Paraglaciecola psychrophila 170: one gene and its partner. The protein of the gene in region 1 binds, or shares a complex with, the protein of each later gene. Links are inferred from orthologs where the notes say so. Each region holds a gene or a part of one and is shown in the gene's direction. Other genes may lie near its edges.

Region 1 (3,219 bases):
ATGCCGGAATATAAAATACCGCAGCACAAGGCATCATTAAGTTGAGATTGGATGCCTTTCTATATAGATGTGTAATTGCCCTACTGATTACAAAATATTTGGCTTTGCCGATCAATAACAGAATTAACGTAAATATTCGCTTAATTGAAGATACAAAATTTCAAACTAAAAAGCCTGATAGAAAATAAGGCCTAAAAATGAGAACACACAAAAAAAATGTTTACTCGGAGGAAGAGTTGAAACATAAGTTCAACCTGTTGTTAATTATTTTCAATTAATGCTTTCCAACTGCAAATGAAATTTTAGTTCAGCAGAGTTATTCAGATGGGTGCTGTTTAATTTAAAGACTAACGCTCATGACTGAGTTTTAAAAATATTTTTATTTTACCGCAAGGGCAGAAGTGATGATTAACCGATTTAAAGAGCATACGTACCCTCACATAAACGATGCATGGGTAAAATGACAACATTGCTATGTTGAAGCTATAGGTGATAAGACAGTTCGCTTATTACTTACAAACCAAAGTTGTTCCCAAAAATCGATAAACCCCACTAATAGTTAAGGACTAACTCTCTACAAAGTATGTAATCATATACATCAGATGTTTGCCGCGCGGAAGGATGTGACCAATAAAACATGCTTTGAAATTTTTGTTTTTCCCACCAACACAAGCTGGTATGTGAGACGTGTTTATTCCCGTTTATAATTAGTTTATTAGACAATTGATATTTTGATTCATATCCAACATTAATTGCATAGATGCTAAAGAGCTTTTACAACCTTTTAAACCTCTATTAAGTCGCTAAATGTTAATACTATTTTAATGCTTGGAATTTTACCCTCGACTTGCGCTATCGCTATAGCTATACTATTGCGTCATTTTATCAGGCTATCTTGTCTAAGGAGAACATTTCTTGTTTCAGGATATTCGGACGTAACTAGTGTATTTGTAACAATAATTATTTTGCGCCGATAAAAGCCCTTTAGTAATAACATATAAGCGCAAGTATGCGCATAATTGAGGTATTAGAATGCAAGTATCCGTTGAGGCGACCAAAGGTTTAGAACGCCGTCTTACTATCACCATTCCTGCTGAAACAATCGATTCTGCAGTCAAGTCTCGCTTACAGCAATTAGCAAAAACCCAAAGAATTAATGGTTTTCGCCCTGGTAAAGTGCCTGTTAATGTTATTAAAAAACGTTATGGTCAAGCCGTACGTCAGGAAATTGCTGGTGAAGTGATGCAGCGCAATTTCTATGAAGCTATTACTCAAGAAAAAATTACCCCAGCTGGTATGCCTAGCTTCGAAATGAAGACAGATGAAGATGGCAAAGACTTAGAGTATGTTGCTGCTTTTGAAGTGTATCCAGAAGTTGAAGTTAAAGACATTGCTAAAATTAAAGTTGAAAAGCCAGCAGTAGAGATCACAGACAAAGACTTAAGCGACATGATTGACACTTTGCGAAAGCAACATGCTAATTATAAAGAAGTTAAACGCAAAGCTAAGAAAGACGATAAAGTCACAATTGATTTTATCGGTACTATCGATGGTGAAGAGTTTGATGGTGGTAAAGCTGAAGATTTCGCCCTAGAAATGGGTAAAGATCGCATGATCCCTGGTTTTGAAAAGCCTATTGTAGGTAACAAAACAGGTGATGAAGTCATTGCAGATGTGACATTCCCAGAAGATTATCATGCTGAGAAGCTAAAGGGAAAAGTCGCCAAGTTTACTATAAATATCAAAAAAGTTGAGCAATTAGACTTACCTAAAGTTGACGAAGAGTTTGCTAAACTTTTCGGTATTGAAGATGGTAATATCGAAGCACTACATGCTGAAGTTCGCAAAAATATGCAACGCGAGTTAGATCAAACCTTAAAGGCGTCGGTAAAAGAGCAAGTCATTGCGGGTTTACTTGAATTAAACCAAATTGATTTGCCAAAAGCGCTAGTTGACCAAGAGATTGACGCATTGCGCGAGCAAGCCAAGCAACGTTTCAGCCAGCAACAAGGTGGAAATATTGATAACATGCCAGAGCTTCCAGCTGATCTGTTTGAAGAAAATGCTCGTAAACGTGTAAGTATTGGTTTGCTGTTAGGCGAAGTTATTAAAACTAACGAGCTAAAAGTGGATGCTGACAAAGTAGCAGCGCTAATTGAAACAGCCGCTTCTGCTTACGAAGATCCAAAAGAAGTGATCGAGTATTACAGAACAAATGATGAATTGATGCAACAAATGAACAATGTTGCAATGGAAGAACAAGCAGTTGAATTATTGCTGAAACAAGCCAAAGTTAAAGAAGTGAAGAAATCCTTTGATGAGATCATGAACAAACAGGCATAATTTGCCTATTGTTATTTGACTTATCTAGCCTGCAACTGCTTAAATGCTCGGTAACTACCGAGCATTTTTATTTGTGAAGAATTTGAATTTATGATGAAAACCAATTTTGATCCAACAAACGCATTAGTTCCAATGGTTGTAGAGCAAACCGCCAAAGGTGAACGTTCTTACGATATATATTCTCGTTTGTTAAAAGAGAATGTTATTTTTTTAGTCGGCCAAGTTGAAGACCACATGGCTAATCTTATCGTTGCCCAGTTGTTATTTTTAGAAGCCGAGAATCCAGAAAAAGATATTTTCTTATATATTAATTCTCCAGGCGGTTCAGTGACGGCAGGTATGGCTATTTACGATACAATGAACTTTATTAAACCTAATGTTAGCACTGTGTGTATTGGCCAAGCTGCCAGTATGGGCGCATTTTTGTTATCTGCAGGCGAAAAGGGCAAACGTTATTGTCTACCTAATTCCCGCGTGATGATTCATCAACCCTTAGGCGGTTTCCAAGGACAAGCGTCGGATTTTGAAATTCATGCTAAAGAAATCCTGTCTATTAAAGAGAAGATGAATCGTTTGATGGCAAAACATACTGGGCAAGAGTATGAAAAAGTTGCGCAAGATACCGACAGAGATAATTTTTTAAGCGCAACCGACGCTGTGGAATATGGGCTAATTGACCAAGTATTGTCGAGTAGACCAGATACCAGTCAAGCTGACACAAAAAGCGACAAGTGATAAAATGACTCCGTGATATGCCTAAGGGTAGACTACATTCAAGTTGTTTTTAGGCTACCTTTAGGTAGAGTCAGTCTAAGATAGGAAAAGATTGTAAATGAGTGATAAAAAAAGTACTGATGGCGACAATAAACTCTTGTA
Region 2 (3,265 bases), 1.0 Mb from region 1 along the record:
ACCGCCTGCAAGGGGTAAAAATTAATGATAAGCATATCGAAGTGGTTATTCGTCAAATGCTGCGTAAGTGTATGATCACTTATTCAGGTGACAGTAGGTTCTTAGAAGGCGAGCAGGTTGAAGTGTCTAATGTGAAGATCGCTAACCGTGAATTGGAAAGACAGGGAAAAATCCCTGCTCAATACGCACCACAGTTACTAGGTATCACTAAAGCATCGTTGTCTACTGAGTCATTTATCTCAGCAGCCTCTTTCCAAGAAACAACCCGTGTTCTTACTGAAGCAGCAGTGCAAGGTAAAGAAGATGAGTTACGTGGATTGAAAGAAAACGTAATCGTTGGACGTCTGATACCAGCTGGTACCGGCTTTACACATCATCAGAAACGTAATGCTAGAAAACTAGCAGAACTTCAGCAACTGGAAGAACCTTCAGTTTCTGCATCTGAAGCAGAATTGGCATTATCTGAGGCACTTAATGCCGAAGTAAGTGATACACCTGCTGACGAATAAAAAATAAGATCGCAAAGTGATCTGAATATTACAGATTGCTGACTAAACCATTGTGGTAGATCCCATATAAAATGCAGTTTAGCAGCAGTCTTACTTGACAGAGCACACATTGATCATTAGACTTCCGCGACCCGAAATTCGATGACTTTATCGTCAATGAATTAGGGCTCGCGGATTTTTCGCGTTTTACGCCCTCAAAAAAGGGCAATCAGTCGTAACTTAATCAGGAGCTAGTTAATGGCAACAGTTAACCAGTTAGTGCGCAAGCCACGCAAACAACCTGCGACGAAGAGCAACGTCGCGGCTTTGCAAGCCTGTCCACAACGCCGTGGAGTATGTACACGTGTATATACCACCACACCAAAAAAGCCGAACTCTGCATTACGTAAAGTATGTCGTGTTCGTTTGACCAACGGTTTTGAAGTGTCTTCATACATCGGCGGTGAAGGTCACAACTTACAGGAGCACAGTGTTGTTCTTATTCGTGGTGGCCGTGTTAAAGATTTACCAGGTGTTCGTTATCACACAGTTCGCGGTACATTAGATTGTGCAGGCGTAAGTGATCGAAGAGCTGGCCGTTCTAAATACGGTACAAAAAGGCCTAAGTCTTAACGGTTCTCCGTTAGTAAGGCCAAACTAAAGTAATAATTGAGTTTTGGGAATACCCTGAAAATTCTACGGAGAATTTGAAATGCCAAGAAGAAGAGTCGTAGGTCAACGTAAAATCCTACCAGATCCTAAGTTCGGATCAGAGTTACTTGCTAAATTTATGAATGTCGTCATGTTAGACGGCAAAAAATCGACTGCTGAAAAGATCGTTTACGGTGCACTAGAAATTGTTGCTGCTAAAGCTGACAAAACGCACTTAGAGATATTTGAAGTCGCACTCGACAACATTCGCCCTACGGTCGAGGTTAAGTCTCGTCGTGTTGGTGGTTCTACTTATCAGGTTCCAGTAGAAGTTCGTCCTGTTCGTCGAAATGCCCTAGGTATGCGTTGGTTAGTTGATGCTGCCCGTAAACGTGGTGAAAAATCAATGGCTCAACGCCTTGCAGCTGAAATGCTCGATGCTGCTGAAAATAAAGGTTCTGCGGTTAAGAAACGTGAAGACGTTCACCGCATGGCTGAAGCAAACAAAGCTTTCGCTCACTACCGCTGGTAATAAGAGAAAGTTATGGCTCGTAATACGCCTCTTGAGCGTTATCGTAATATTGGTATTGTCGCCCATGTGGACGCGGGTAAAACCACGACCACTGAGCGAGTTCTTTTCTATACTGGCTTGTCACACAAGATCGGTGAAGTTCATGATGGCGCAGCTACTATGGATTGGATGGAACAAGAGCAAGAGCGCGGCATCACCATTACTTCGGCAGCGACGACCTGTTTTTGGTCGGGTATGGACAAACAATTCGACCAACATCGAATTAATATCATCGACACCCCAGGGCACGTTGACTTCACTATTGAAGTAGAGCGTTCTTTGCGTGTGCTTGATGGTGCAGTCGTTGTGTTTTGTGGTTCGTCAGGTGTAGAGCCTCAATCTGAAACAGTGTGGCGTCAAGCTGATAAATACCGCGTTCCACGCATTGTATTTATCAACAAGATGGACCGAACTGGAGCAGATTTTGAACGCGTTGTTAAACAAATAGAAACTCGTTTAGGTACCATTTGTGTGCCTATTCATTTAAATATCGGTGCTGAAGAAACGTTTAAAGGTGTAATTGACCTTATCAAGATGAAAGCCATTAATTGGAATGATTCTGATCTAGGCATGACCTTCACTTATGAAGATATCCCTGCTGACTTGATGGACAGAGCACAAGAATTGCGCACTGACCTAATTGAAGCTGCTGCCGAAGCTACCGATGAATTAATGGATAAATATTTGGAAGGCATTGACCTTACCGAAGACGAAATTAAGTTTGGTTTACGTAAACGTACATTAGCGAATGAAATAGTACTCGCTACGTGTGGCTCCGCATTTAAAAATAAAGGTGTACAGGCTGTTCTCGATGCAGTTGTTGAGTATTTACCGGCACCCATAGACGTACCTGCGATAAAAGGTGTACTAAACGATAAAGATGAAACAGAAGCAGAGCGTCCAGCAGATGATGCTGCTCCCTTTGCTGCATTGGCTTTTAAAATTGCCACTGACCCCTTTGTTGGTACGTTAACGTTCTTCCGCTGTTATTCTGGTGTAGTTAATACCGGCGACGCTTTTTACAACCCAGTGAAAGCTAAGCGCGAGCGATTTGGACGTATTGTTCAAATGCATGCCAAGGATAGAGAAGAGCTTAAACAAGTACGTGCTGGTGATATTGCTGCCGCAATAGGACTTAAAGATGTAACTACGGGCGACACATTGTGTGATCCTAACCACATTATAACCCTAGAGCGTATGGAATTTCCGGAACCGGTCATTTCAATAGCGGTAGAACCTCGCTCTCAACCAGACCAAGAAAAAATGGGTGTTGCTCTAGGTAAACTAGCTGCAGAAGACCCTTCTTTTAAGGTACATACTGACGAAGAGTCTGGTCAAACTATTATATCGGGAATGGGTGAATTACATCTTGATATTATTGTTGACCGAATGAAACGTGAGTTCAACGTTGAGTGTAATGTAGGTAAACCTCAAGTTGCTTATCGCGAAACTATCCGCAGTAAAGTTGATGTTGAAGGAAAGTTTGTTCGTCAATCAGGCGGCAGAGGCCAGTTTGGTCACGTTTGGTTAACTATCGAACCTAATGAAGAGGGCG

What was found.
Region 2: the proteins of tig (region 1) and rpsG are in contact, whole or in part, in a crystal structure (PDB 3GTY), measured with the Thermotoga maritima proteins. The link is inferred for Paraglaciecola psychrophila 170 from one-to-one orthologs. Residues at the interface, in WP_004081061.1 of Thermotoga maritima: Glu122, Val124, Val129, Leu130, Tyr133, Glu188, Gly259, Ile262, Tyr263, Glu266, Ser270, Glu273, Gln274, Glu277, Arg308, Gln311, Ile312, Ser315, Tyr316, Glu325, Arg329, Arg336, Leu363, Phe366, Trp367, Arg373, Leu377, Arg381, Leu384, Glu387; in WP_004081843.1 of Thermotoga maritima: Lys34, Lys52, Lys55, Glu59, Arg62, Gln63, Glu66, Asn67, Lys69, Val71, Arg95, Ala109, Lys110, Lys111, Gly112, Arg113, Pro114, Glu117, Glu121, Ile124, Ala125, Tyr127, Asn128, Asn129, Thr130, Gly131, Lys135, Asp139, Arg142, Met143.

What each region holds. Positions count from the first base shown.
Region 1 is NC_020514.1:3,657,051-3,660,269, reverse strand. What follows is about bases 299-3,187. They hold tig (trigger factor), read left to right. Parts: upstream 299-1,032; coding sequence 1,033-2,343; downstream 2,344-3,187. Other genes in these bases: clpX (ATP-dependent protease ATP-binding subunit ClpX), read left to right, coding at 3,176-3,187; clpP (ATP-dependent Clp endopeptidase proteolytic subunit ClpP), read left to right, coding at 2,434-3,078. Also shown: more of clpX, read left to right, coding at 3,188-3,219. UniProt on the Bacillus subtilis protein: Involved in protein export. Acts as a chaperone by maintaining the newly synthesized protein in an open conformation. Functions as a peptidyl-prolyl cis-trans isomerase.
Region 2 is NC_020514.1:4,684,281-4,687,545, reverse strand. The notes cover bases 1-2,935. They hold rpsG (30S ribosomal protein S7), read left to right. Parts: upstream 1-1,200; coding sequence 1,201-1,671; downstream 1,672-2,935. Other genes in these bases: fusA (elongation factor G), read left to right, coding at 1,684-2,935; rpsL (30S ribosomal protein S12), read left to right, coding at 747-1,121; rpoC (DNA-directed RNA polymerase subunit beta'), read left to right, coding at 1-509. Also shown: more of fusA, read left to right, coding at 2,936-3,265.